DNA from 4 places in the Polaromonas sp. LjRoot131 genome. Region 4 is predicted to be linked to each of the others. Evidence: predicted binding sites of a transcription regulator. Region 4 holds the regulator's gene; each other region holds the start of a gene.
What was found. The regulator sigma-54, encoded in region 4, starts transcription at its own class of promoters, with help from an activator protein. The targets are predictions, from matches to a motif close to TGGCANGNAANCTGCTTT.
Positions count from the first base shown of each region.

Region 1: ACSQ27_RS19885 (pilin) is a predicted target of sigma-54. The motif match lies at 4,758-4,775, and genes of this name have one in related genera.
Region 2: ACSQ27_RS09470 (DUF2126 domain-containing protein) is a predicted target of sigma-54. The motif match lies at 6,112-6,129, and genes of this name have one in related genera.
Region 3: glnA (type I glutamate--ammonia ligase) is a predicted target of sigma-54. The motif match lies at 3,699-3,716, and genes of this name have one in related genera.

Region 1 is NZ_CAXUPF020000004.1:512,962-520,070, forward strand. Features, by position in the region: gene ACSQ27_RS19870 (hypothetical protein) at 1-1,353, opposite strand, end outside; gene ACSQ27_RS19875 (glycosyltransferase family 2 protein) at 1,363-2,274, opposite strand; gene ACSQ27_RS19880 (tetratricopeptide repeat protein) at 2,271-4,238, opposite strand; gene ACSQ27_RS19885 (pilin) at 4,247-4,708, opposite strand; gene ACSQ27_RS19890 (hypothetical protein) at 4,930-5,229, opposite strand; gene ACSQ27_RS19895 (tetratricopeptide repeat protein) at 5,471-7,109, shown strand, end outside.
Region 2 is NZ_CAXUPF020000001.1:2,007,849-2,014,957, reverse strand. Features, by position in the region: gene ACSQ27_RS09475 (circularly permuted type 2 ATP-grasp protein) at 1-2,238, opposite strand, end outside; gene ACSQ27_RS09470 (DUF2126 domain-containing protein) at 2,378-5,980, opposite strand; gene ACSQ27_RS09465 (ComEC/Rec2 family competence protein) at 6,131-6,871, shown strand; partial or broken gene ACSQ27_RS09460 (MFS transporter) at 7,086-7,109, shown strand, end outside.
Region 3 is NZ_CAXUPF020000006.1:19,410-26,518, reverse strand. Features, by position in the region: gene ACSQ27_RS22235 (polysaccharide deacetylase family protein) at 1-678, shown strand, start outside; gene ACSQ27_RS22230 (sterol desaturase family protein) at 684-1,646, shown strand; gene ACSQ27_RS22225 (EI24 domain-containing protein) at 1,772-2,701, shown strand; gene ACSQ27_RS22220 (competence/damage-inducible protein A) at 2,716-3,540, shown strand; gene glnA (type I glutamate--ammonia ligase) at 3,768-5,183, shown strand; gene ACSQ27_RS22210 (hypothetical protein) at 5,366-5,893, shown strand; gene glnL (nitrogen regulation protein NR(II)) at 5,921-7,027, shown strand.
Region 4 is NZ_CAXUPF020000004.1:290,844-297,952, forward strand. Features, by position in the region: gene argS (arginine--tRNA ligase) at 1-1,669, shown strand, start outside; gene ACSQ27_RS18950 (SPOR domain-containing protein) at 1,728-2,369, shown strand; gene ACSQ27_RS18955 (thiol:disulfide interchange protein DsbA/DsbL) at 2,498-3,160, shown strand; gene lptA (lipopolysaccharide transport periplasmic protein LptA) at 3,309-3,932, shown strand; gene lptB (LPS export ABC transporter ATP-binding protein) at 3,949-4,731, shown strand; gene ACSQ27_RS18970 (RNA polymerase factor sigma-54) at 4,866-6,401, shown strand; gene ACSQ27_RS18975 (THUMP domain-containing class I SAM-dependent RNA methyltransferase) at 6,543-7,109, shown strand, end outside.

The sequences.
Region 1 (7,109 bases), 220 kb from region 4:
TATGCTTTCCTTGAGCGCACGGCTCATCGGAGAGGTATCGCGCAGCTCCCGGAAGCCAAGGCCGAACGCGGATCGCCAGCGGGGGATGCCGTCGGACGCATAATTTGCGTGAACTCTGCCGGCCTGGTCAAGACCGGCATAAACCAGCAGGCCCAGCAGCAAGGCCATCAGTATTTTCCGGGTGTTCAGGGCACGATCTGAAAATGCAGTGCTCACCGCAGGCGCCATCGCAAGCAGGAGAAAGGGAAACACGACGCCCACCATGCGCAGATCCAGATCGACCGTGGTCTGGATTCTCCTGGCGTAAAGCAGGAAGAGCAGATATCCCGCGAGCCAAACGAGCGGCAGCCAGACTTCGGGTGGACGCAGCCATTGGACACCACTGCGGCGAAATGCCTTGCAAGCCACAAAAGCCGCCGCGATGAGGATCGGGATTTCCAGGTTCGCCCGCAGCACCATGCTGAATGCGAAGAAGGAATGCTCGAACAGGTCAACCATGATGGCCAGGTCTTCCAGCCACCGGCTGGTTTTCGGCATCCCTCCGCGGGCAGATCCAGAGATGTTTCCGGCCAGTTGCCAGTTACGAAACCACAAGGGCAGAGCCACCGCTGCACCCAGCAGCATCGCACCGGTGGCATGCAGGATGCGCTTGCCCAAGGCTGAATTCGATGCAGCGAGAACGGAGAATCCCAGCAAGGGAAGGAAGACCACACCGGCGTACCGGACCCAGTTGGTACTCCCAGCGAGGACGGCAGCGGCCACAAGCCAGATGAATTTTTCTCCGGACATCCGGTATTTCCACAGGGCAGCATAGGCCAGCAGCACCAGGGGCATGAACAGCGTCTCGCTCCACGCATGGCCAAAAATAATCATGTTGGTTGGCGTGAATGCGTTCACAGCCGCCATGACGCCGGCGACCACCGGATTGCCGGTGCTTCTCCAGCCGATCCAGAAAATGACCAGGGTAGTGAGCACCAGCAGTGCGGGGCTTAACAAGGATGGCACATCGTCGACGTTGCCGTTTGCCAGGCCCAGGGCCGACGCCCATAACGCCGGATAGGCGGGAGGCCAGTTCAGCAAAGGCCGCAGTTCCGGCGCCTGTGCGGAGACGTTGCTCGACTGCATCGGGTGGCCGGCCGCGAATTGCAGTGCGGCATCCCGATATGTCAGGGAGTCCATCGTGTAGGCGACCTTGCCGCCGGTTGCATAGTGCATCAACGCCAACGCCGTGCTCAACGCGATCAGCGCCCATATCAGGGGCATCATCCTGCGAAAGATAGAGGAATCGGCAGGATCTGGAATCGTGGTCACAGCGATTTCCAAACGGGCGAGTGGCTGGCATTCCTTCGCCATGCGTGCACCTTATTTGCCTTCGCGATCGTTGGTGTCGATGTTCTTGTAATGCAGGGCGGAGATCTGCTCGGAAACGATGCCGATCAGAAAGGTGAAAACCGCCGAGATGAACAGCAGGGCGCTCATGTTGGTAAACCGGCCGGCTGTCAGGTAGGTATACAGGTAGTAGGCAAGCCCCGTCAGGAAGAAGCCCGCGCTGATAGGCAAAAAAAGCTTTTGCGGTGAAAAAAGCGTGCCGATCTTGATGATGATCAGCAGGAATCGCAGGCCGTCGCGCAGCGGATGAATGTGGCTGGCGCCGCTGGCCCTGCGCGGCGAGTGGATAGGCACATAGGCCACGCCGTAGCCGGCACGGAAAAAGCTCATGGTAATGGTCGTCGGATACGAAAATCCGTTCGGCAGCAGGTACAGGAACTGGCGAAACCGGGCCGCGCGAACCACCCTGAATCCCGAAGTTAGGTCGGCGATGGGCTGCATCACCATCCAGCTCGCGAAGCGGCTGAAGACGTCATTGGCGGCAGCGCGGTGCAAGCCGGCTTGCGAGCCTGCCTGTCGAGCTCCCACCACCATGTCGTAGCCCTTGTTGAACTCCTCCAGCAAGCCTGGAATGTCTTCGGGCTTGTGCTGGCCGTCGGCATCCATAAAAACAATCACCTCACCGAGCGCCGCGCGGGCGCCAGTCTTGATCGCCGCGCCATTGCCTTTGGCGTAGTGGTGCCGCAGGTGTTTGACCCGGTGTTCGATGCACACGGCGGGCGTGTCATCGGTAGAGCCGTCATCGACCACCAGCACTTCCGCATCAGGGATCACGGCCAGGATGCGGGGGAGGAGGTCCCGCAAGCCGGCCGCCTCGTTCCGGGCGGGAAGGACAATGGAGAGGGGGACGGTGTGGGGCATTGTGAGGCGATCAGTGGGCGTCAACGTGCCGCCATGTTAAGCGCAGCAAGCAGCTCGTCGAGGGTCTTTCGCTCCTCGGCCGAAAAATACTCCGTCCGCAATGCCTGGAGCAATTGCCGGGCCTGCGCCAGCTCCCCGGAGATCACGAGCAGCTGTGCCCATTTGAGGCGATTGCTCGGGTTGGACGGGTTCAGTACCAGGGATTGCCCCAATGCAAGGCGGGCTGCAGCAAGGTCGTGTTCATGCAGCCACAGGTAGTCGGCATGCCAGGAATGCAAGATGGACTGGATTCCGGGCGATACCCCGGGGTTGGCCAGGGCGGAGGCAAACACACCGTCCATCTCCGACCGGCTCAGGCATACCGAGCCGGCAATCGACATCTCTTTCATGTTGAACAGCACGCCTGTATCGCCCGGCGCAAAAGGTGTCTCCCGCAGGCGGCGTGACAACTCTTGAACATCCGCCGGTTTCGCCGGCATTCCCGCCTTGCAGTCCAGGTGGATCAGCCCCAGCCAGCTCATCTTGAGATTCGGGTCGAGCTTGCCGGCCATCTCGTAATGCGTGCGGGCTGAAGCGTAGGTTGGCGAGTCTCGCAAGGCCGCATCCGGCAATCCCGCCAATGAGATGCCGGCCTCGTGCCGGGCGCGGGCTGAGGCCGGATGGTTCTGGGCTTCTATCTGGGTACGCCGCGCCTTGTCGCCGAACTGGTGCGCGCGCAAGGCCGTGACAAAGGAAAAATAGCCCACTGCTGCCGCCGCGAACGCGATGCCTATCGTCCTGTGCGTCCCCTGGCGCTCCAGCGCCAGCATCAGGGCCCATCCGGCCGTCACAAAGATGCCCAGGACGGGCAGATAGTTGCGGTGCTCGTGCACAAGCTCCAGGGGCAATACCGTGGATTCCAGCGCGTGCCCGACCAGGAACCACGAGATGCCGAACGCGACAAGCGGCGCGCGTGTTCGCGTGTGCCATGCAAGCAAGACCAGGCCGCCCAGCCCCAGCAAGGCGGGCAGCGTCGTCCATGGCGTCAGCAGGTTGCGGGACACCACAAAATCGTCGTGGTACAGCGCGAACGCCTTGAGGTCCGGCGCAACAATCAGGTCAAGGTAAAACCAGAGCACACGCCCCTCCGTCAGCAGGCGCTCCGTCAGTGAGAACGGGCGCAGTTGATAGCCCGCCCACAACCATTGCGAGCGCGCGGAGAGCGCATACGCCAGCCCGGCCACCAGGAACAGCGCCGTCAAAGCCATCAGGCCACGCGCAAAATGATCGAGACGGCCGGATGAATTCCTGCGCACCACCAGTTCCCAGGCAAGCGCAAACGCAGGAAAGAGCACACCGCTCTCCTTGCTGAGGAAAGAAAGCGGCCAGAAAATACCCCATGCCAGCAACAGCCACGCGGCGGCGGCACGCCCCGCTCTTTCACGACCTCGGATATGCAGCAACAGCGCGGCGAGCAGAAAGAAGGCCGACAGGCTTGTCATGCGCTGCACGGCATGCAAGACCGGGAGCAGCTGGATGGGGTGCAGCAGCCATAGCGCGGTCACGATACCCGACGCAATCAGCAGCGCACTTTGCCGGACCGGCGGCCTGGTGGTGCCCAGCACGCGCCGGGCCAATGCAAACACCAACAAACCGCAGACAAGGTGGATAGCGAGATTGGTCGCCTTGAAAACGAAGGGATCGAAGCCGCTGAAATAATGGTTGAGCGCGAAACTCAACTGGGCGACCGGCCTGCCCGAGGGGCCGGCGCCGCCGCTGGCCAGGGCCTTGTGAAGAGACTCCAGAGAAAAAGTCTCAAGGCGCACACCCTCCGAGAGGGTAATGCTGGGTTCATCGTCAAAAAAGAAATCGCCGTGCAAACCCGGCCAGTAGATGGCAGCCAACAATGCGGCGGCGAGCACAGCCGCGGCCGCAATGAAGTATCGGGTTCGAATCATGCGCAAAAAAGAAAAAAGCCCCTTGGCCAGGCCAAGGGGCTTTGTATCCAATCAATCGATCAGAAGTCTTTGCACGAACTTGGCAGGTACTTCTTGGGGATCGCGGCGGCGGTGCCGTCAGTACCGCAGCTCCAGGCAACGGTGCCGGTGGCGGTGCTACCAATGCCGCGCAGAACCATGGTCTTGCTGGCTGCAGCGGACAGGCCGGTATCAGTGGAGGACGTCACGATAATGTCGCCCTGCGTGGAGTTCACGCCCGAATAAGCCACCGAGGCCACATAGCGCGAAGTCTGGCTTTGCACGCCCATGGACGCTTGGTTCAGCTGCATTGTGGACTTTTGCGAGAAAGTCTCGGACACAGCCGTACGGCCGGAAGATGCGGCCAGCACAACTTCAGAGACCTTGGCGCGGACCATGTAGTCCTGGTACGCCGGCAGGGCCACAGCGGCCAGAATACCGATGATCGCAACCACGATCATCAATTCGATCAGGGTAAAACCCTGCTGGAGAGAACGCTTCATAAAAGCTCCTTAAATGAAAAAACAAACAAACACAGATAGCTGGCAACTTACAGCAGTTTCTGTGCCAAACCGGGCTTGGCCCCTGAACTTGCGGTTTTTATCAAAGGGAGTGAGCCAAAACCCGGCTTGCTTGAGCGCTTCTTGTCAATTCAAGTCACCGAAAGTGGCATTTTTGTCACCCCATTGTCCCTAAACCGATTTGACGGCGAGCCCTTGGGCGCTTACCCAATATGCCGGATCAGCCATTTGGTGAGCTCATCCGTATAGTCAGGCGCAACACCCGCATCCTTGAGCTTCCATTTGAAAGCATTGCCAAGCTGGGCTTTTTTATAGGTGTTTAGTTTGTGCTGTCTTTTGAAATGGTAGATCTGGTCCGCCATTTTCCCAAGCAGCTTGGTGGACTTCTGCGCGAATGCCTTGTCCCCAATCTGGTTGGCGGGAGGCATGCCCTCCAGAAAATACCGCGCGAGGGATTCGCCAAACGTCTTCGCTTCACGAGCGTCAAACCAACTCAATATCATGTGGCCTCCAGGTGCTTTTCACGATTGTGGCATTATAAAAATGGCGTCATGGCAATGTACCGGGGTCGGGGGCGGTTTGCCCTTCGATCGAGTCGCGACCCAAAGGCAATGACGCCTGGCGTCCAGGCCCTCAGTCCCATGGGTAGTCCAATCCGCATTCAGGAAGACGGCGCGCATCCGTCTTTTCAGCGCACCCATTAAACCATTCGGCTGAGGCCGCAATCAATTGAAGAGGCAAGGGATGGGAATATTTGATCGAGTAGCAAAGACCGGGCGTCCTGACGCCGGAGCCGCCACGCAAGAGGTATCGGGCCCCGAGGCATCCGCCGGGCAGCTGCTTGAACAAGGCATGGAGTTCGAGCAGCAAGGGCAGCCAGAAGAAGCGCTGCGGTGCTACGACACGGCCATCAGCCTGATGCCCGAACTGGCGCGGGCGCACTTCAATCGAGGCACCATTTTGCTGGACCGCGGCGATGCGCAGCAGGCCCTGGAGGCCTTCACCCAGGCCGTGCGCTACAAACCGGAATCAGCCGGCGCCCACTTCAACCTGGGCGCCGCTTATTCACGGCTGGATCAGCACGAGGCGGCCGTCCCCGCATACCGCGAAGCGCTGGCGCTCAAGCCGGAATTTGCCGAAGCGGAAATGGCCCTCGGAGCGGCGCTTGAAGAACTCGGGCAGGATGAAGCGGCGGTGGCAAGCTATCGCCGCGCGCTGGAGATCAATCCCGCTTATACCGAGGCGTATGACAAGCTGGTCAAGGTCTTGAACCAGTCCAAGCGATTCGATGAACTCGCGGACACCTATCGCCAGATGCTGGAAACCGATCCGCACAATGCGGATTGGCTCAACAACCTGGGAGCCGTCCAGAGAAAACTCGGACGGTTCAAAGATTCGGCCGCCAGTTTTCGTCGGGCAGTGGCGGCCGACCCGCAAGATGCGCTTGCACACAACAACCTCGGCGCCACCCTGCGCACGCTGGGACAGCTGACGGAGGCGGTGGACAGCTATCGCCGGGCGCTGGATATCCGGCCGAATTTCATCGAGGCTCACCACAACCTGGGAAATCTTCTCTCCGAACTGGGCGACGCCGACTCTGCCGTGTCGAGTTACCGCCAGGCGCTGGAGATCAATCCGGATTTCGCCGAATCGCTGACTGCCATGGGCGCGGTTTTTCAGACGCAGGGGAAATTTGACGAAGCGGTTGAACTTCACCAGCACGCCTTGGCCATCAGGCCTGATTACGCGCAGGCCCACAGCAATCTCGGAAATGCCCTGCAGGATCTTGGGCAGCTTGAAAGCTCCCTGAAAAGCACGCGCCGCGCGCTGGAACTCCAGCCTGATTTCACCGAGGCCCACAACAGCCTGCTCTTCGTACACAACTACCTCGCCGACCAGCCTGTTCCGCATTTGCTGGCGCAGGCCAGGCGTTTCGGGGAGGTGATTGCCCGCCGCGCGCGGCCAACGCTGGCTTGGGACAATCCACCCGATCCTCAGCGCCGCCTGCGGGTGGGCTTTGTCTCCGGGGATTTTTGCATTCACCCCGTTGGCTATTTTCTGGATGGCGTTTTTGCGGCCCTGGCCTCCCACGCCGCCTCGCTGGAACTGTTTTGCTACCCGACGCGTACCTGTGATGACGAACTCAGCCAGCGGCTCAAAGCCTGCTGCCATGCGTGGCATCCAGTGGTGGGACTGTCCGATGAACATGTGGCCGAACTGATACGCGACGACGGGATTGACATCCTGATCGACCTTTCGGGGCACACAGCGTACAACCGCCTGCCGGTATTCGCCTGGAAACCCGCGCCGGTCCAGCTGTCCTGGCTGGGCTATTTCGCAACTACCGGCGTGCAGGCCATGGACTACCTCCTCGCCGACCCCT
Region 2 (7,109 bases), on a different contig from region 4:
GCCGCTGGCCGATTCGAGCGCGCGCAGCGCCTCGACCGAGGAGTATTCGAGCAGAGGTTGACTGGACGGGCTGGACTGGATGGATTGACTTTGGCTTTGCCCGCCCTGGCTTTGTGTCTGCGTCTGGCCCGCGCTGCTGAACACCGAGCAGCGCTGGAAAAAATCGGCCTCGGTGCGCACGATCATGTGCCACTGCTCCTGCGACAGGCGCTCACGCACGGCCGAAGCCGCACTCTTGAGCGCGCGCAGGTTGTAGCCCACGCTGGCGGCCTGTTCGGTGTCGGCCAGGTTGGCGATCAGCGCGCGTTCAAACACCCGGCGGGCCTGCGTGGCCGGCGGCACGCTGTCCAGCACCAGCGCATTGCCGACCGCCATGCTGGTCAGCCAGGCCAGCAGCGGCTGCGAGGTCTGGTCTTCGCCGCCCAGGCATTGCAAGGTGATCTGCGCCAGGCGCGTGGAGTTTTCGGCGCGCTCGGTGTAGCGGCCCAGCCAGAAAAGGTTTTCGGCCGCGCGGCTGGTGACCGGCGGGCGGTGGCGCAGCGGCGCCGCGGCCCAGGCCGGCGCGGGTTGCTCGGCGCGCGGGGCTGCACTGTGTTCGGCGTGGGCCCTGTTGGCGGAGGTATCACCCAGCACCCACACGTCGGCGCTGCTGCCGCCGTGCTGCATGGAGGACATGTTTTCGTTCTTGCCGGCCAGCCTTGCCAGCCCGCCCGGCAGCACCTGCCAGGAGCCCTTGCCGTCGGCCACCGCGAACACGCGCAGCATCGCCGAGCGCGGGGAAATCCGTTCACCCTGCCAGGTGGGGGTCTGCGGCAGCGGCAGGTAGGCCTGCACCGTGTAGTCCTCGCCGCGGCGCACGATGCGGCCGGCCCATTCGTCCAGCGCGCGGCGCGACAGCGTATGGCCTATGACGGACTCCATGCCCGAGCCGGGGTAGGTCGGCTTGATCACGCAGTTCTTGAGCTGGCCCAGCACGTCCTGCATGACGGCCTGCTCGCCGCACCACCAGGTGGCCAGCGAGGGCAGGGCCAGGGTTTCGCCGAGCAGGTGTTCCGACAGCGCTGGCAGGAAGCCCAGCAGCGCGCTCGATTCGAGAAAAGCCGAGCCCGGCGTGTTGACCACCAGCACATTGCCCGCGCGTATCACCTGCAGCAGGCCGGGCACACCCAGCGTGGAGTCCGAGCGCAGCTCCAGCGGATCCAGGAATTCGTCGTCCAGGCGCTTGAGCAGGCCGTGCACCGGCTCCAGGCCGCGCAGGGTTTTCAGGTAAAGCCTGTCGTCGCGCACCAGCAGGTCGCTGCCCTCGACCAGCGTCAGGCCCAGGAAGCGCGCGAGATAGGCGTGCTCGAAGTAGGTTTCGTTGTAAGGCCCCGGGGTCAGCAGCACCACGCGGCTTTCCTCGTTGCCGTCGCCCGGGCTCATGGCCTTGAGGCCGTCGACCAGCGCCTTGTAGGAGGCGCCCAGGCGTTCCACCTGCATCTCGCGGAAGGCTTCGGGGAACAGCAGCGAGATGGTCAGGCGGTTTTCCAGCAGGTAGCCCAGGCCGGAAGGCGCTTGCGTGCGCTGCGAAACCACCGACCAGCGGCCGTCGGGGCCATGCGCGATGTCGAAGGCGGCGATGTGCAGATAGGTGCCGCCGGCCGGCTGCACACCTTGCATGCCGCGCAGGTAGCCGGGGTGGGCGTGCACCAGCGCGCTGGGCAAGAGGCCTTTGGAAAGCAGTTCCTGCGGGCCGTAGATGTCGGCCATGACACGGTCCAGCAGGCGGGCGCGCTGCTGGATGCCGGCCTCGATCTGCGCCCAGTCGGCGGCCGACACCATCATGGGGAAGAGGTCCAGCGCCCAGGGCCGCTGCGGGCCGTTGGCATTGGCGTAGACGTTGTAGGTCACGCCGTTGTCGCGGATCTGGCGGCGCAGGTTGGCGGTGCGGTGGTTCAGGTCGTAAAAACCGTCGGCGCCCAGGAAGTTGAAAAAGCGCGTCCAGTCGGGCGACAGGCTGTCGTCAGTGGCTGCAGCGGGGGCCTCAGGCTGGGTGGGGGCGGCTTCAGGGGCGCTGCCGGCCGCGCGCAAGGCGGGCTGGGCGGGCGCGGCCGCTTCCACGGGCGCGGGGCCTTCGGAGACACGACCCCGCAATTCGTCGAAATGGCCGGCTGCCGCATGCGGCGCCAGCGCGGCGGCCAGGGCGCAGGGGGATTCGAGCGCCTGGGCGGCAAAAAGGGACTGGGTGTTATTTTCCACGTGCTGCAAGTATGCCTGCGGCCCTGAGGCGCAAAGCCTCAATGAAGGGCTGGTTTCCGGCCAAAAAGGCTATTTATGCCGCTTGCGCATGCAATTGTTGCAGCCATAAGACAGGCTGATGGGCCTGTCTTATGAGTCTTCAGCGCAGGTCCAGCGTGAATGGGAACTCCCGGCTGGCCTGTGCCGGCGCCACGCGCATCTTGCCCGGCGTGTGGCCCATGCGGAAAAAGCGCGTGAGGCGGCGGCTTTCGGCCTCGTACGAATTGACCGGCAGCGTGTCGTAGCTGCGCCCGCCCGGGTGGGCCACGTGGTACTGGCAGCCGCCCAGCGAGCGTTCCATCCAGGTGTCGACGATGTCGAAGGTCAGCGGCGCATGCACGCCGATGGAAGGGTGCAGGGCCGAAGGCGGGTTCCAGGCCTTGTAACGCACGCCGGCCACGTATTCGCCGACGCGGCCCGTGCTTTGCAGCGGCAGCGCGCGGCCGTTGACGGTGACCACATAGCGGTTGTCGTTGAGGCCGGTGACGTGCACCTCGATGCGCTCCAGCGAGGAATCGACGTAGCGCACGGTGCCGCCGGCCGAGCCTTCCTCACCCATCACGTGCCAGGGTTCCAGCGCGCTGCGCAAGGTCAACTCAATGCTGTTGGTTTTGACCTGGCCGATCAGCGGGAAGCGGAACTCGAAATGCGGCTCGAACCAGGCCATGTCGAAGGGGTAGCCGGCTTCGCGCAACTCGGTCAGCACGTCTTCAAAATCCATGCGGATAAAGCCGGGCAGCAGGAAGCGGTCGTGCAGCTCGGTGCCCCAGCGCGTGACGCGGCCGTGGTAGGGCTTGTTCCAGAAGCGCGCCACCAGCGCGCGCAGCAGCAGTTGCTGGGCGATGCTCATGCGCGCATGCGGCGGCATCTCGAAGGCACGCAGCTCCAGCAGGCCCAGGCGCCCGGTGGTCGAATCGGGCGAGTACATCTTATCGATGCAGAACTCGCTGCGGTGGGTGTTGCCGGTCACGTCGACCAGGATGTTGCGTAAGGTGCGGTCCACCAGCCAGGGCGGCATGTCGGCGCCGTACTTCTTGCGGTTGTTTTCGATTTCGCGCAAGGCGATTTCGAGTTCGTAGAGCTGGTCGTTGCGGGCCTCGTCCACACGCGGCGCCTGGCTGGTCGGGCCTATGAACATGCCCGAGAACAGATAGCTCAGCGAGGGGTGGTTATGCCAGTAGGCGATCAGGCTGCCCAGCACCTCGGGCTTGCGCAGGAAGGGGCTGTCGGCCGGCGTGGCGCCGCCCAGCACGAAGTGGTTGCCGCCGCCGGTGCCGGTGTGCCGGCCGTCGGTCATGAACTTCTCGGCCGACAGGCGCGTCTCGTGCGCGATCTTGTAGAGGAACTCGGTGTGTTCCACCAGTTCGCCCCAGTTGTAGGCCGGGTGGATGTTGACCTCGATGACGCCCGGATCAGGCGTGACCTGCAGCATTTTCAGGCGCGGGTCGCGCGGCGGCGGGTAGCCTTCGAGCACGATGCTCACGCCCAGCGACTGCGCCGTGGCTTCCACGGCGGCCAGCAGGTCCAGGTAGTCTTCCAGCCGCTCCATGGGCGGCATGAAGACGTAGATCGCGCCCACTTCACCGCGGCCCGATTTGTTGGCCTTGCTGTCGGGGTCGGCCTTGGGTTTGTCCTTGGGGCCGTTGGCGCGCGAAGGGTCGCGCACTTCGACGCACAGCGCGGTGCGCGTCAGCCAGGCGGCCGATTCAAAAGGCTTGGGCGCGCGGTCGTCCTGGGGCGCGGCTGCCTCGGGCGCGGCACCGGCCGGTTTGCCGTCCGCGCCTGGGGCGCCGTTCGTGCCCAGCGGGCGGAACTGCAGGATGCGGCTGGCTTGCGACAGCGCGGTGTTGCCGGCCATGTAGCGCGCCATGTACTGCGCGAGTGAACTGGCGCTGCCACCTGCCGAGGGCGCCACCGGCGTGGCGCCGCGGGCCGCGCTGAAGCTGCCGTTGTAGCGCGCGGCCAGCGCCGAAGCGGCCGGCAGCTCCTGCCGCGGCGCGAAGGGGTCGGCCTCGATCATGTAGGGGTAGTCGGTCTTGGACACCCAGGGCACGGAATCCAGCGGCAGGCGGTAGCCCATGGGCGAGTCGCCCGGCATCAAATACATGCGTTCTTCGCGGAAGAACCAGGGGCCTGTGGTCCATTTCGGGCCGGCCAGAGAGGGCGAGGCGCCGGCGTTTCGCTGCTTGAGCTGCTCCTTGGTCTGCAGCGGCAGCACATAGCCCACGACGGAATCCAGGCCCTGCATGAAGACGCGGCGCAGGCGCTCGCGCTCCATGGCGTCGTCCAGCTTCGAATCAAAGGGGTCGACGTTGACCGGCAGCCGGCGCTCGCGCCAGAGGTAGTACCAGGTGTCCTCATAGCCCGGCGTGATGTAGGTGGTGGCCAGGCCCAGCTTGCCCGCCAGCGTCTGCACAAAACGCTGCGCGTCGGCGCTGGTGTAGTTGCAGGGCTGGCGTTCGTCGGCGAACAGCGCCGGGTTCTGCCAGATCGGCTGGCCGTCCTTGCGCCAGAAGATGCTCAGTGCCCAGCGCGGCAACTGCTCGCCCGGGTACCACTTGCCCTGGCCGAAATGCAGGAAACCGCCTTCGCCGTATTCGGCTCGCAGCTTTTGCACGAGTTCGGTCGCGTAGCCGCGCTTGGTCGGGCCCAGCGCGTCGATGTTCCACTCGGCTGCGTCGCGGTCGGTGGTGGCCACAAAGGTCGGCTCGCCGCCCATGGTCAGGCGCACGTCACCGGCCACCAGGTCCTGGTCGACCTTTTCGCCCAGCGCCAGCACCTCCTGCCATTGCTCCTCGGTATAGGGCTTGGTCACGCGCGGCGATTCGTAAATGCGCTGCACCGCCATGTGGTGCTCGAACTCGACCTCGGACTTGTCGACGCCGCCTTCAACAGGCGCGGCGCTGGAGGGCTCGGGCGTGCAGGCCAGCGGGATGTGGCCTTCGCCCGCCATCAGGCCGGATGTCGGGTCCAGGCCCACCCAGCCGGCGCCGGGCAGAAAGACCTCGCACCAGGCGTGCAGGTCGGTGAAGTCGGCTTCGGCGCCGCTGGGGCCGTCGATCGATTTGACGTCGGCCTTGAGCTGTATCAGGTAGCCCGAGACAAAACGCGCGGCCAGGCCCATGTGGCGCAGCAGCTGCACCAGCAGCCAGCCGGTGTCACGGCAGGAGCCGCAGGCCAGGCGCAGGGTCTCTTCGGGCGTCTGCACGCCGGGCTCCATGCGGATGGAGTATTTGATGTCCGACTGCAGGCCCTGGTTCAGGCCCACCAGGAAGTCGATGGTGCGTTTGGGCGTGCGGTCGATTTTGTCGAGGTAGCGCTTGAGCAGCGGCGTCGCCGGCTGGGTGGCCAGGTAGGGCGCCAGTTCGCGGGCCTGCAGCGCGTTGTAGGTAAAGGGAAATTCTTCGGCAGCGGGTTCCAGGAAGAAGTCGAAGGGGTTGAACACCGCCATCTCGACGACCAGGTCCACCGTGACCTTGAACTCGCGCGTCGGCTCGGGAAACACCAGGCGGGCCTGGTAGTTGGCAAACGGGTCCTGTTGCCAGTTGATGAAATGCCCGGCGGGCTCAACCCTGAGGGAATAGGACAGCACCTGTGTGCGGCTGTGCGGCGCGGGCCGCAGGCGGACCACCTGGGGGCCGAGTTTCACCAGCCGGTCGTACTTGTAATGCGTGATGTGGCTCAGGGCAACGTGGATGGACAAGGCAACCTCGCTTTAAAAAATAACAGGGCGCTACACACCGCCGGAAAAATAAATCCATCACAGGCCACCACATCATGCAGCCTGGACATTGGGACGCGTAGACAGCTTACCCGGATTTGACGGCATTTCTGAAAGCAAGAGCTGCGCCATATGCGGAGTTTGCATGGCTTGCTGTCGGCGCTTTGCCTGGGCCTCCCGTTAAACAGCTTCCTAAAAAAGCAAAAAAAAGAAGGGGAGGCGGCTTTGGAGCCTGCTGTATTCACGGTGCCACGGCGATACGCTGTGAGCCCGGGGCCTGTTCTGGCCGGTTTCATCGCAGGCGTGGCCCTGCAATTGCAGCAGCCCGCGCTGTGGCCGCAGCCAGGCTATGCCTTGTGTTGCCTGCTGGTTGTCGCGGCGGCCGGGCTTTTGTGGCGTTTCGGCAGGAGCGCGATAAAACCCCCATGGGGCAGGGCGATGCTCGCGTTTGCCCTGGCGGTGCTGCTGGGTTGGGGCTCGGCCGGCTGGCGGGCCTGTATTTTCCAGTCCACTGCCCTGGATCCGGCCCTGGAAGGCCGCGACATCGAGGTCACGGGCAGCGTGCTGGCCATGCCGCAGCCCGGCGAAGACGGCCTGCGCTTTCGCCTCGGCATCGAATCCGCCCGCCTGGACGGCCGCGATATTCGTTTGCCGCCGCAGATTCTGCTGGGCTGGTATTCGGGCTTTGCCGGGCGCGAGCCCCGCCCCCTGGCCCAGGATGCCGACCCCTTCGAAGCGGCGCTGGCCCTGCAGCGCCAGCCGCAGGCCCTGCGTGCCGGCGAACGCTGGCGCATGACGGTGCGGCTCAAGGCGCCGCACGGCAACAGCAACCCACCGCTTACCGGTTTGTTGTCAGGGTATGGACATGGCTAAAACGCCCCGTGGATCCTAGCGTTTCAGGAATTTCAGCCATGTCCATGGAGAACACAAGTTTTTAGGACAAATAGTCAATATTTTGTCCATAGGCGTTCGGCTTGCCTAGCTGCATGAGGCATTCCTTCAACTCTTTTTCTGAGTCATCAGGACATGGACCTCCTTTAAAACTTCATTAAGAAGCGCATCAGCGTTCTTGGGATGGTTGAGGTCAACATACAGCTGGCACTGGATCTTT
Region 3 (7,109 bases), on a different contig from region 4:
AAGCACCATGTCAAGGTCACGTTTTTTGCGGCCAATGAGCGCACGCAAGAGGGTGACGGCAGTTTGGGCGCGCATTGGGCGCCTTGGTGGAAGGCGCGGGCGGCTGAGGGGCATGAGTTTGCTTCGCATACCTGGGACCATGTGTACTGGCGCGGCGATGTGCCTGCGGCACCGGGTTCGCAGGCGCAGTTCAGGATGCGGCCCTCGGCGGGCCAGCTGGAGGGCAAGGACTTCACCTGGTCGGCCGCGCAGTACTGCGAGGAAATCGGCAGGTCCGCCAAACGCCTGGAGGCTATTACCGGCAAGAAGCCGCTACCGCTGTTCAGGGCGCCGGGCGGCAAGACCTCGCCCGCGCTGCTGGCCGCCGCCAAATCCTGCGGGTATGAACATGTGGGCTGGTCGCCCGCGGGCTTCCTGGGCGACGAATTGGCCAGCGAGAAATACCCCAACGACTTCCTGCTGAAGAAGGCGCTGCGCGATGTGCGCTCCGGCGACATCCTGCTGGCCCACCTGGGCATCTGGTCGCGCAAGGATCCGTGGGCACCCAAGGTGCTGGAGCCGCTGGTCACCGGCCTGCAGGCGCGCGGTTTCTGCTTCAAGACACTGCGCGAGCACCCCCAGTACAAGGACTGGATTGACGCGCAGTCCGGCCCGGCACCGGCCAAGCCCGCAAAATAAACGCCATGGACTGGTTCAGCGATTCTTTTTCAGCGGCGCAGCAATGGCTGTTCGAGGCGGCCGTGCAACCGGCCATGTTTGCGCTGGGCATGGGTAACCTGCTGGAAGACGGCTACGATGCCACCGCCTGGTTCATGGTGGGCGTGATCCAGGTCGTGATCCTTCTGGCCCTCATAGGTCCGCTGCAGCGCTGGCGGCCGGTGGAGCCGGTGACCGACCGCGCCACCATACGCACCGACGTGCTGTACACGCTGATCCACCGGCTGGGCCTGTTTCGCATCGCGTTGTTCTTCACGCTGGACCCGTGGTTCGACGAAGCCTTCGGCGCGCTGCGCACCGCCGGCTACGGCACTTTCCACCTCGACCAGCTCTGGCCGGGCGTGAGCGACCACGCGGTGGTCAGCCTGCTGATCTACCTGGTGGTGTTCGACTTCGTGGCTTACTGGACACATCGCGGCCAGCACCAGGTCGAATGGTGGTGGCGCCTGCATTCGCTGCACCATGCGCAGCGGCAGATGACCATGTGGAGCGACAACCGCAACCACCTGATCGACGATATCCTGGTCGACACCATCGTCGTGCTGGTGGCCCAGCTCATAGGCGTGCAGCCCGGCCAGTTCGTCGCCATCGTAGCCTTCACCCAGCTCAGCGAAAGCTTCCAGCATGCCAATGTGCGCATCTGGTTCGGCCGCATCGGCGAGCGCCTGTGGGTGAGCCCGCGCTTTCACCGGCTGCACCACAGCATAGGCATCGGACATGAGACGGTGAAGGCTGAACGGACTGTCCTGGGGGGACACAATTTTGGTGTGTTGCTGCCCTGGTGGGATGTGCTGTTCGGCACGGCCAATTTTGAGCAGCGTTATGACCCGACCGGTATCCGCGACCAGGTCGAGGCCAACCGCGACTATGGCAAGGGCTTCTGGTCGCAGCAGTGGATTGGCCTCAAGCGACTATTCGGCAAGGCCTGAAGATAGCTGAGGTTTTCAACCAAGTCTGAGCCGTGGAACCGGCTTTGCCGGGCCACAGGCGGGCGGCCCCCTGAGGGGGCAGGGAATTACACGAAGTGAATGACCGTGGGGGCTACACTGTTTTCATGAGCAAACTCCTTGATGCTTTCTGGCGTGCCGCGATGTACTGCCTGCACCCGCGGGTCATTGCCCTGTCGGTGCTGCCCCTGGTCATCATGGGGGCGATCTCGCTCGGGCTGGGCTACTTTTTCTGGAGCGACGCGGTCGAGGCCATCCGCTCCCAGATCAGCAATTACGAGCTCGTCAACAGCATGGTGCGCTGGCTCGAAACGCTGGGCCTGAGCAGCCTGCGCATGGTGCTGGCGCCCGCGCTGCTGCTGTTCCTGGCCATCCCCGTGATCGTGATCGTCTCGCTGCTGTTTGTGGCCATTCTGATGACGCCGGCCATGGTGGCGCTGGTGGCCGAACGGCGCTTCCCGCAGTTGGAGCGCAAACTGGGAGGCTCCATGCTGGCCAGCCTGTTCTGGTCGCTGGGCTCGACCCTGCTGGCGGTCGTCGCACTGCTTGTGTCGATTCCCCTGTGGCTGATTCCGCCCTTGATACTGGTGCTGCCGCCCTTGATCTGGGGCTGGCTCACCTACCGCGTCATGTCCTATGACGCCATGGTCGACCACGCGAGCAGCGAGGAGCGGCGGCAGATTTTCAAGGAACACCGCATGCCCCTGCTGGCCATAGGCGTGCTCAGCGGCTACCTGGGCGCCGCACCCAGCCTGATCTGGGCCTCCGGCGCCATGTTCGTGGCCATGGCACCCCTGCTGGTGCCGGTGGCCATCTGGATCTACACCCTGGTGTTCGCGTTTTCCTCGCTCTGGTTCGCCCACTACACCCTGGCTGCGCTGGAGCAGCTTCGCAAGAAAAACAATGCGCTGGTCCCGGACCCGCTGGCGCAGGCCGCGATCACGTCGATGGCGGCGGAACTGGCCCCCGAGGCCCTGCCGGGGCCCGCGCCCAGCTTCGGCTCGATGGGCGGAAAACCCGATATACCCCTGCCTTGAACCTCTCCTGAAACATGACTCCTCACTTCGGCCTCATCATCGTCGGCGACGAAATCCTCTCGGGAAAACGCGCCGATAAACACCTGCCCAAAACCATTGAACTGCTGGGCGCGCGCGGCCTGCAGCTGGCCTATGCCGACTATGTGGGTGACGACCCGGAGCGCATTACCGCCACGCTGGCGCGCGCCTTCGCGGCGGCGCGCGAGAACGGCGACGTGGTGTTTTCCTGCGGCGGCATAGGCGCCACACCCGACGACCACACCCGGCAGTGCGCGGCGAAGGCGCTGGGGGTCGAACTGGCCCTGCATCCCACGGCCAAAACCCTGATCCTCGAACGCATGGCGGACGTGGCCAAAGAGCAGGGCACACCCTATGAGCCCGACCGCGACGACAACATCCATCGCCTGAACATGGGGGTGTTTCCGGTGGGGGCGGAGATCATTCCGAACCCGTACAACAAGATCCCCGGCTTTACCTGCCGGGCGGGGCAGGGCGCGGTTCACTTCGTTCCCGGGTTCCCCGTCATGGCCTGGCCGATGATCGAATGGGCGCTCGACACGCACTATGCCCATCTGCACCAAAAGTCCCCCTACACCGAAAAATCGGTGATCATTTTTGGGTCCATGGAAGCCATGCTGACGCCGCTGATGCTCGCGATTGAAGCGGCGCACGCCGGCGTCAAAGTCTTCAGCCTGCCCAGCGTGGACCACCCGGAATACGGCCGCCATATTGAGCTGGGCGTCAAAGGCGCGCCCGAGGCGGTGAATCTGGCCTACCCCGCCATGCTGGCCGGCCTGCACAAATTTGATCTCAAGTTCGGCCCCGAGTTGGTGCGTTGATTTTTTGCACTTAAAAGGTGCGCTTGAGGTAATGCACTCAAATGGTGCAATCGTTACCGCCAGGTGTTTTTTCTCTTTTCAGCCTCGCCAAGGCTGGAAGTGAGGCCAGATAACGGCACAATCCGAGGCTTGGCAGGAAACCGTAGAGCCAACGGCTTTGGCACAAAAAGTGCATTCAACAGGCCCGAAGATAATTTTCAACCACCCATCCAGCACAGGAGATTTTGATGGCAAAGACCGTCGCAGACGTCATGAAAATGGTCAAGGAAAACGAAGTCAAGTTCGTTGATTTCCGTTTCACCGACACCCGGGGCAAAGAGCAGCACGTGACCGTGCCCGTGTCCCACTTTGACGAAGACAAATTCACGTCGGGCCACGCCTTCGACGGTTCTTCGGTTGCCGGCTGGAAGGGCATTGAAGCCTCCGACATGCAGCTGATGCCTGACCCCAAAACGGCCAACATCGATCCTTTCTTCGAAGAAACGACGCTGTTCATGAGCTGCGACGTGCTCGAGCCCGCCGACGGCAAGGCCTATGACCGCGACCCGCGCTCCATTGCGCAGCGCGCAGAAGCCTACCTCAAGGCTTCCGGCCTGGGCGACACTGCTTACTTCGGCCCGGAGCCGGAATTCTTCATTTTTGACGACGTGCGCTGGAACACCGACATGTCGGGCACCTTCTTCAAGATCGAAGAATACGAAGCTCCCTGGAATTCGGGCGCCAAGCTCGAAGGCGGCAACCGCGGCCACCGTCCAACCGTCAAGGGCGGCTACTTCCCCGTGCCTCCCGTCGACAGCACGCAAGACATGCGCGCCGAGATGTCCCTGATCCTCGAATCGCTGGGCGTTCCGGTCGAAGTGTTCCACCACGAAGTGGCCGGCGCCGGCCAGAACGAAATCGGCACCCGCTTCAGCACGCTGGTGCAGCGCGCCGACTGGACCCAGATCCTGAAGTATGTGGTGCAGAACGTGGCCAATGCCTACGGCAAGACCGCCACCTTCATGCCCAAGCCCATCGTCGGCGACAACGGCTCCGGCATGCACGTTCACCAGTCCATCTGGAAAGACGGCAAAAACCTGTTCGCCGGCGACGGCTATGCAGGCCTGTCCGACTTCGCGCTGTACTACATCGGCGGCATCATCAAGCACGCACGTGCCCTGAACGCCATCACCAACCCCGGCACCAACAGCTACAAGCGCCTGGTTCCCGGCTACGAAGCACCGGTCAAGCTGGCTTACTCGGCCAAGAACCGCTCGGCCTCGATCCGCATTCCTTACGTCGCCAACCCCAAGGGCCGCCGTATCGAAGCGCGTTTCCCCGATCCGCTGATGAACCCGTACCTGGGCTTCTCGGCCCTGATGATGGCCGGCCTGGACGGTGTGGAAAACAAGATCCATCCCGGCGAAGCCGCCACCAAGGACCTGTACCATCTGCCGCCCGAGGAAGATGCAAAAGTGCCAACCGTCTGCCACAGCCTGGACCAGGCGCTGGACGCGCTCGACGTGGGCCGCAGCTTCCTGACCAAGGGCGGTGTGTTCACCGACAGCATGCTCGACGCCTACATTGAACTGAAGATGGGTGAAGTGACCCGCCTGCGCCAGGCGACCCACCCCATCGAATTCGACATGTACTACTCCCTGTAAAACAGGAGGGCTCGCGCCCAGCCGCTTACTGTGGTTTTTTACAGTTTGTGGCCAAAAAAGGACGGCAAATGCCGTCCTTTTTTATTGTCCCGGCAGGTTGTGGGTGTGCTGGCTTTGTATTTTTGTTCCTTTGCCGCATACTGATAGACCGTCCTAGCCCTTACCGGCATCGGGAGTTCCTTATGAAAAACACCTTATTGCTTTCTACCTTGTCCCTGCTGCTGGCCGGCGCGGGGAATGTCGCGTGGGCGCAGCAGGTTTTCCGCTGCGCCGGCATCGGCGGCTCCACACCCGAATACATCAACAACGCCAAAGAGGCGCAGACGCGCAGCTGCAAGCTGGTCTCGGGCGGCAACGTCACGGTGGTGCAGAGCACGCCCGTTGCCAAGTCCACCTCTTCATCCAGCTCTGCGTCCACCTCTACGGTTCGTGTGGCGACCGCCTCCGGCCCCGAGCAGCGCGCCCGTGACAGCGATTCGCGCGCCATCCTGGAAGCCGAGCTGAAAAAAGCCGAAGCCAAACTGGCCGAGCAGCAAAAAGAGTTCAACAACGGCGAGCCCGAGAAGCAGGGCATCGAAGGCCGCAATTACCAGCGCTACCTGGATCGCGTGGCCGAGCTCAAGGACAGCATCGCCCGCAACCAGAGCGACATCGCCGGCCTCAAACGCGAAATATCCCGGCTTCCTTCGGGCGCTCCCGCCCTCAATTAAGCGCGCAGCGCCGGCTTCTGGGTGAAAATGGATGGCTTGAACAAGCCCTCCCTACGCACCACATCGCCCTCCACCCCGGTTTCGGGGCTCCCCCGCTTCCAGGCCTTCGACCTGCTGGCCACGCTGGTCGCCGTCGTCCGCACCGACGGCACCGTGGTGTTCGCCAATGCCGCGCTGGAAGACGCGCTGGGCACCTCCCGGCGGACCATTGAAGGCTCGCAGCTTCCCGACTGTTTCACCGAACCGCTGATCCTGCAGAACGCGCTCGAGGGCGCGGGCAGCAATGAGTTCGCCGCCCTGCGTTATGACGCCTGGCTCAGGCGGCTGAACCATGAGCCCCTGCCGGTCCACGTGGTGGTGGCGCAGACCGATACCCCGGGCGAGGCCATCGTCGAGCTGCTGCCGCTCGAGCAGCAGGCCAAGCAGGAGCGCGAAGAGCGCCTGATCGACCAGGCGCAGGCCAACAAGGAGCTGATCCGCAACCTGGCCCATGAAATCAAGAACCCGCTGGGCGGGATCCGCGGCGCGGCCCAGTTGCTGCAGATGGAAATCGGCAAGGACCTGACCGAATACACCCAGGTCATCATCCACGAAGCGGACCGGCTGCAGACGCTGGTGGACCGCCTGCTGGCGCCGCACCGCCGCCCGCACCTGGTGGGCGACGTAAACATCCACGAGGTTTGCGAGCGCGTACGCTCCCTGATCCTGGCGGAGTTTCCTAAAGGCCTGAAGGTCACGCGGGATTACGACATCTCGATTCCCGACTTCCGCGGCGACCGCGAGCAGCTGATCCAGGCGGTGCTGAACATCGCCCACAACGCCGCGCAGGCCCTTGCCGAACGCATCGCGGCGGGCAATGCGCAGATCACTTTCAAGACCAGAATCGCCAGGCAGGTAACTTTTGGCAAGCAGCGCTATCGCTTGGCACTGGAATTGCATGTTATCGACAATGGACCGGGTGTGCCGGACTCCATCAAAGACCGTATCTTCTATCCCCTGGTCTCGGGGCGCGAGGGCGGTTCGGGGCTGGGGCTGACATTGGCGCAAACCTTTGTGCAGCAACACCACGGTTTGATCGAGTGCGACAGTGTGCCGGGCCGTACAGATTTCAAGCTGCTCATACCGCTTCCTTGAAATGTGTCTCCTTCATGATTGATACATAACGCGATCGGCGCGGAGGGCTTGCAGAAGGCCCCGCGCTGAAAGCACGACAAAA
Region 4 (7,109 bases):
AGACCTGCTCACGGCCCTGGCCGCGGGCCTGGAAGAACTTTCCCCCGGCGCGGGCGACAAGGCCGCGTTTGAATCCCCCAAGGTGGCGGCCCACGGCGACCTCGCCTGCACGGCCGCCATGCAGCTGGCCAAGCCGCTCAAGCTCAACCCGCGCCAGGTCGCCGAAAGCCTGCGCACCCTTCTGCTCAAGGCCCCGGCCTTTGAACGCTGGGTGGACGCCATCGAGATCGCCGGCCCCGGCTTCATCAACATCCGCCTGAAGCCCGCCGCCAAGCAGGAGACCGTCCGCGAAGTGCTGCAGGCCGGCGCCGCCTACGGCACGCAGGCTGCCGACAGCGGGCGGCGCATGATCGTCGAGTTCGTCTCGGCCAACCCGACCGGGCCGTTGCACGTGGGCCACGGCCGGCAGGCCGCGCTGGGCGATGCGATCTGCAACCTGTTCGCCACCCAGGGCGCGCAGGTGTGGCGCGAGTTCTATTACAACGACGCGGGCGTGCAGATCCAGACCCTGGCCAGCAGCACGCAGGCGCGCGCCAAAGGCCTCAAGCCCGGCGACGCCGGCTGGCCCGAGTCGGCCTACAACGGCGATTACATCGCCGACATCGCGGCCGACTTCCTGGCGAAAAAGACGGTCAGCGCGGACGACCGCGAATTCACCGCCTCGGGCGACGTGGACGACATGGACTCGATACGCCAGTTCGCCGTGGCCTACCTGCGCCATGAGCAGGACCTGGACCTCAAAGCCTTCTCGGTCAAGTTCGACAACTACTACCTCGAGTCCAGCCTGTACAGCTCGGGCCGCGTCGATGCCACCGTGGCCAGGCTCAAGAACGCCGGCAAGACCTACGAGCAGGACGGCGCGCTGTGGCTGAAGTCGACCGACTACGGCGACGACAAAGACCGCGTGATGAAAAAGAGCGACGGCAGCTACACCTATTTCGTGCCCGACGTGGCCTACCACCTGGCCAAATGGGAGCGCGGCTTCGGCAAGGCGATCAACATCCAGGGCATGGACCACCACGGCACCATCGCCCGCGTGCGCGCCGGGCTGCAGGCCGCCGGCGAGGGCATTCCGCAGGGTTACCCCGACTACGTGCTGCACACCATGGTGCGCGTGATGCGCAACGGCGAAGAAGTCAAGATCTCCAAGCGCGCCGGCAGCTACGTCACGCTGCGCGACCTGATTGAATGGACCAGCGCCGACGCCGTGCGTTTCTTTTTGCTGAGCCGCAAGCCCGACACCGAATACATCTTCGACATCGACTTGGCCCTGGCCAAGAACAACGAGAACCCGGTGTACTACGTGCAGTACGCGCATGCGCGCATCTGTTCCATCCTCACCACCTGGGCCGGCCAGGGCGGCGACGAAGCCAGCCTGAAGTCGGCCGACCTGTCGGCGCTGGACAGCCCCCAAGCCCAGGCACTGATGCTGCTGCTCGCCAAATACCCCGAGATGCTGGCCAATGCGGCAGCCGGCCTGGCGCCGCACGACGTCGCGTTTTACCTGCGCGAACTCGCGGCGAGTTACCACAGCTATTACGATGCCGAGCGCATCCTGGTCGACGACGAGGCCGTCAAGCGCGCCCGGCTGGCGCTGGTCGCGGCAACCGCGCAGGTGTTGCACAATGGCCTCGCGGTGCTGGGCGTGAGCGCCCCGCGCAAGATGTAATGCAAGCAGGCGGCAGCACCCTAATTTTCAGGACAAGACAATGAACGTGGGCAAGGGAATGAACACTCAAAAAGGCGGAACCCTGCTGGGTTTGGTGATTGGCGCGCTGATCGGCCTGGGCGCCGCGCTGGCCGTGGCGGTCTACATCACCAAGGTGCCCGTGCCTTTCATGAACAAGAGCCAGGCGCGCAACCCCGACAGCGATGCCGCGGAAGCCAAGAAGAACAAGGACTGGAACCCGAACGCGCCGCTGGCCGGCAAAAACCAGCCCAAGCCGCCGGCGCCTGCCCAAGGCCCCGCCGAAACGCCCAGTGTCGCCGTTCCCGACCCGTCCGCCGGCTCCAAGGCCGCGGCTTCGGCGCCCGCTAAAACCGCCGCCGCCAAGCCGGCCCCCGCGGCCGACCCGCTGGGCGACCTGGCCAAGGCCAAGGTCGAAGGCCTGTCGTCCAGCCCGGGCGTGGACCCTTTCAGCTACTTCATCCAGGCCGGCGCCTTCCGCACGCCCGAAGACGCCGAACAGCAGCGCGCCAAGCTGCTGCTGCTGGGCATGCAGGCCAAGGTCACCGAGCGCGAGCAGGCCGGCCGCACCGTGTACCGCGTGCGCCTCGGGCCTTTCGATAAAAAGGAAGACGCCGACAAGGCCAAGGAACGGCTGGACAACAATTCCATCGAAACCGCGCTGGTCCGCGTACAGCGCTGAACCCCGACCGCCGATAAGCTGAACTTTTCACGACGCGGGTGTACAAACCCCTGTGCCCCGCACCTTGAGGGCTGCCGTCCGGAGGGGCGGTTTACCCACCATTTCCGTCATACCAGGAGAAGAATCTGATGCAACGCCGTGAGTTTTCGTTTACAGCCGCTTCGGCTGCCGCCGCCACCCTGGGCGGCATCGCCCTGCCCTCGCTGGCGCAAGCCCAGGCCAGGGCCTTCAAGGACGGCGCCGATTACCTGACGCTGGACAAGCCGGCGCCCACCGAGGTCCCCGCGGGCCAGGTGGAGGTGGTCGAGTTCTTCTGGTACAGCTGCCCACACTGCAATGCCTTCGAGCCGCAGCTCGAGGCCTGGATGAAGCAGGCGCCCAAGGATGTGACCGTGCGGCGCGTGCCGGTGGCCTTCCGCCCTGATTTCGAACCCCAGCAGCGTCTTTTTTACGTGCTGGAAGCCATGGGCAAGGTCGAGGAGCTCCACAAAAAGGTGTTTTACGCCATCCACGTGGAAAAACTTGCGCTCGCCAATGCCGACTCCATCACCACCTGGGCCGAGAAACAAGGCCTCGACAAGGCCAAGTTCGTCGAGATGTACAACTCCTTCACGGTCACCACCAAGGCCCGCAAGGCCACGCAGCTGCAGGACATCTACAAGGTCGACGGCGTGCCGGCCCTGGGCATTGCCGGGCGCTATTACACCTCGGCCACCCTGGCCCAGAGCATGACCCGCGCCCTGCAGGTCACGGACGCGCTGATCGCGCAGTCGCGCGGCAAGGCCAAATAAGGCGTCCGGGGCCGCAACGGCCCGCCGCCCAAAAACCCGCCGCATTCCAGGCGGGTTTTTTTATGCCCCTAATATTCCCCGTGCAAGCCATTCCCGCAGCTTGCATGGCTACAATGGCCGAACCCCAAAGCAGCAAGATTCGTGCCTTATGAAACACCCCCTTTATTCCCTCATCCTGCCGGCCGCTTTGGCGCTGGGGGCGGCATTTCCGGCCTGGGCTGAAAAAGCCGACCGGGACAAGCCCATGAACGCGGAGGCCGACGCCCTGCGCTATGACGACCTCAAGCAGACCAGCGTGTTCACCGGCAACGTGGTGATCACCAAGGGCACGACCATCGTGCGCGGCGCGCGGGTCGACGTCATGCAGGACCCCGAGGGCTACCAGCAGGCGGTCTCCATCGCGGCGCCCGGCAAGCTGGCCTTCTACCGGAAAAAGCGCGACGGCGTGGACGAATACATCGAAGGCGAAGGCGAGCGCATCGAATACGACAGCCGCGCCGACCTCGTCAAATTCATCACGCGCGCCGTGGTGCGCCGCTACAACGGCGCCACCCTGGTGGATGAAACCACCGGCGCCGTGATCGTCTACGACAACAACACCGACGTCTTCACCGTGGACGGCGGCGCGCAGAACAAGACCGCCGCCAACCCGAGCGGCCGGATACGCGCCATGCTGTCGCCGCGCGCCGCCGCGTCGGCCCCGGCCAGCGTACCCGCGGCCCCGCCCGCCGCCCTGCGCCCCAGCACCACGCTGGGCACTGAAAAGAACTAGAAAGAACCTTTCACAGATGGATGTGGTGACTGACACTTCGGCGGCCCCCGCCGCCACCCCCAGCCGCCTCGTTGCGCAAGGGCTGCAAAAATCCTACGGCAGCCGCAAGGTCGTCCAGGACGTCTCGGTGGCCGTGCAAAAAGGCGAGGTCGTGGGCCTGCTGGGCCCCAACGGCGCCGGCAAGACCACCTCGTTCTACATGATCGTGGGCCTGGTGCGCGCCGACGCGGGCGAGATTTCCATCGACGGCCAGTCGGTCGAGCACATGCCGATTCACCTGCGCGCCCGCCTGGGCCTGAGCTACCTGCCGCAGGAAGCCTCGATCTTCCGCAAGCTCACGGTGGAGGAAAACGTGCGCGCCGTGCTCGAACTGCAGCTGGGCACCAACGGCAAGCCGCTGGGCCGTGCCGAGATCGAGTCGCGGCTGGACGGCCTGCTGCAGGACCTGCGGGTAGACCACCTGCGCAATTCGCCGGCGCCGGCGCTGTCGGGCGGCGAGCGCCGCCGCGTCGAGATCGCGCGCGCCCTGGCCACCCAGCCGCGCTTCATCTTGCTTGACGAGCCTTTTGCCGGCATTGACCCGATCGCCGTGATCGAGATCCAGCGCATCATCGGCTTCCTGAAGTCGCGCGGCATCGGCGTGCTGATCACCGACCACAACGTGCGCGAGACGCTGGGCATCTGCGACCACGCCTACATCATCAGCGACGGCCACGTGCTGGCCCAGGGCACGCCCTCCGAGATCGTGAACAACGCCGATGTGCGCCGCGTCTATCTCGGTGAACACTTCAAGATGTAGGATGACACTCCCCCTGTTGTCGCTCACTTCGTGTAGCTCCCTCCCCCCCGAGGGGGCGGCGCCTGCGGCCTGGCAAAGCCAGTTCCGCGGCCCCTGCTTGAACTCTTTCTGCTCTCCCGTCAGAAATCTTTGAGATGAAGCAAGGCCTGTCATTACGCGTCTCGCAGCATCTTGCGCTGACGCCCCAGCTGCAGCAGTCGATACGGCTGTTGCAGCTGTCGACGCTTGAGCTGAGCCAGGAAGTCGAGCAGATGCTCGACGAAAACCCGTTTCTCGAGGTGGCCGAAGAAACGGCGGTGCGCGAAGAGTTCGGGCTGGAGCACCTCAACACGCCGGTCAGCCAGGACAGCCGCGAGTTTGAATCCGCGGCGGATTCGACGGGCGGCGGCGCGGAGGATGCCGGGACTTCGGCCCCCGCCGATGCCGAGGTCAGCGCGGAGCCCAAGCTCGAGGAAAGCTGGGAAGGCGACGGCACGGTGGAAACCACGCCCGACGACAGCGAATGGGGCAGCGATGCGCCGGCGCGCAAGAACAACAACGACGAGGGCGACACCGAGGCCTCCGACCTGACCGGCGCCCACGAGTCGCTGCAAGACCACCTGCACCGCCAGTCGCTGGGCCTGCGTCTGTCCGAAGAAGACCGCGCGGCCCTGCATTTCCTGATCGAGTCGCTCAACGACGACGGTTACCTCGAAGACAGCCTGGCCTCGCTCGCGGCGGGCCTGGCCGGCGACGACCTGGAACAGGCCGAGGACCTCGAGCAGCGTTTTGCCATGGCGCTCAAGCTGCTGCATCACATGGAGCCTGCCGGCGTGGGCGCGCGCAACCTGGCCGAATGCCTGGGCCTGCAGCTGCTGGACTGCAAGGACTGCGAGGAGACCCGCGCCGCCATCGCCATGTGCAAGCAGCCCATGGAGCTGCTGGCCAAACGCGACGTGAAACGCCTGTCGCACCTGTGCGGGTTCACCGAAGCCGCCGTCCGGGGCGCGATCGCCGTGATAGGCCGTCTCGACCCCAAACCCGGCCGCCGCTTCGTGAACGTGGAGCGCAACCTGATCGTGCCCGACGTCATCGTCGTGAAGTCGGGCCGCGGTTTCAAGGTCTCGCTCAACGGCGACGTGATGCCGCGCCTGCGCGTGCATGACATCTACGCCAACGCCCTCAAGCAGCACAAGGGCCAGGGCGGCCAGGCGCTGCAGCAACGGCTGCAGGAGGCGCGCTGGTTCATCAAGAACATCCAGCAGCGCTTCGACACCATCCTGCGCGTGAGCAGCGCCATCGTCGAGCGGCAGAAAAACTTCTTCACGCACGGCGAGCTCGCCATGCGCCCGCTGGTGCTGCGCGAGATCGCCGACGAGCTGGGCCTGCATGAATCCACGATTTCGCGCGTGACCACCGCCAAGTACATGGGCACGCCCTTCGGCACCTTTGAGCTCAAGTACTTCTTCGGCTCCGCCCTGGGCACTGAAACCGGCGGCAACGCCTCCAGCACCGCGGTGCGCGCGCTGATCAAGCAATTCGTCTCGTCCGAGAGCCTGAAAAAGCCGCTCAGCGACAACCAGATTTCCGAAATGCTCAAGGAGCAGGGCATTGAATGCGCGCGCCGCACCGTGGCCAAGTACCGCGAGGCGCTGCGCATCGCCCCAGCTAATTTGCGCAAATCGCTATAACTCCGATTCTCGGGCGCATGGCGGCGTTGCGCGGTGCCCGGAATCCTCATGCACCGCAAGTGCATTCCGGTTCCTGCGCTCCGTGCGCCTTGCCCGGCATCCCGATAATCGAATTTCCAGCAGTCCTTTGAAGAATCCGACATGAACCAGCTCCAGTTATTTTTACCGTGCGCCGCGGGCGTTGAAACCTTGCTGGCCACCGAGGTCAAGCGCGTCACCGGTATCGACGGCAAGGCCTGGCGCGCCGGCGTGCAGTTGCAGGCTTCCTGGCGCGACGCGCTGCAGCTCAACCTGCACAGCCGCCTGGCACAGCGCGTGCTGATCGAGCTGCAGCACAACCAGTACCGCAGTGAACAAGACCTGTACAACGCCGCGGCCAACGTGGCCTGGGAAATCTGGTTCACGCCCAAGCAGACCTTCAAGGTCGAGATCACCGCCCAGCACAGCCCGCTGCAAAGCCTGAACTTCGCGGCACTGAAGATCAAGGATGCGATCGCCGACCGTTTTCGCGCCAAGTTCGACGACGTGCGGCCCAGCGTCGACACGCGCTGGCCCGACGTGCGCGTCTATGTGCACCTGACGACCGACACCGTCACGATTTACATCGATACCTCGGGCGAACCGCTCTTCAAGCGCGGCTGGCGCGAAGACAAGGGTGATGCGCCGCTCAAAGAAACCCTGGCCGCCGCGATGATCGCCGCCAGCGGC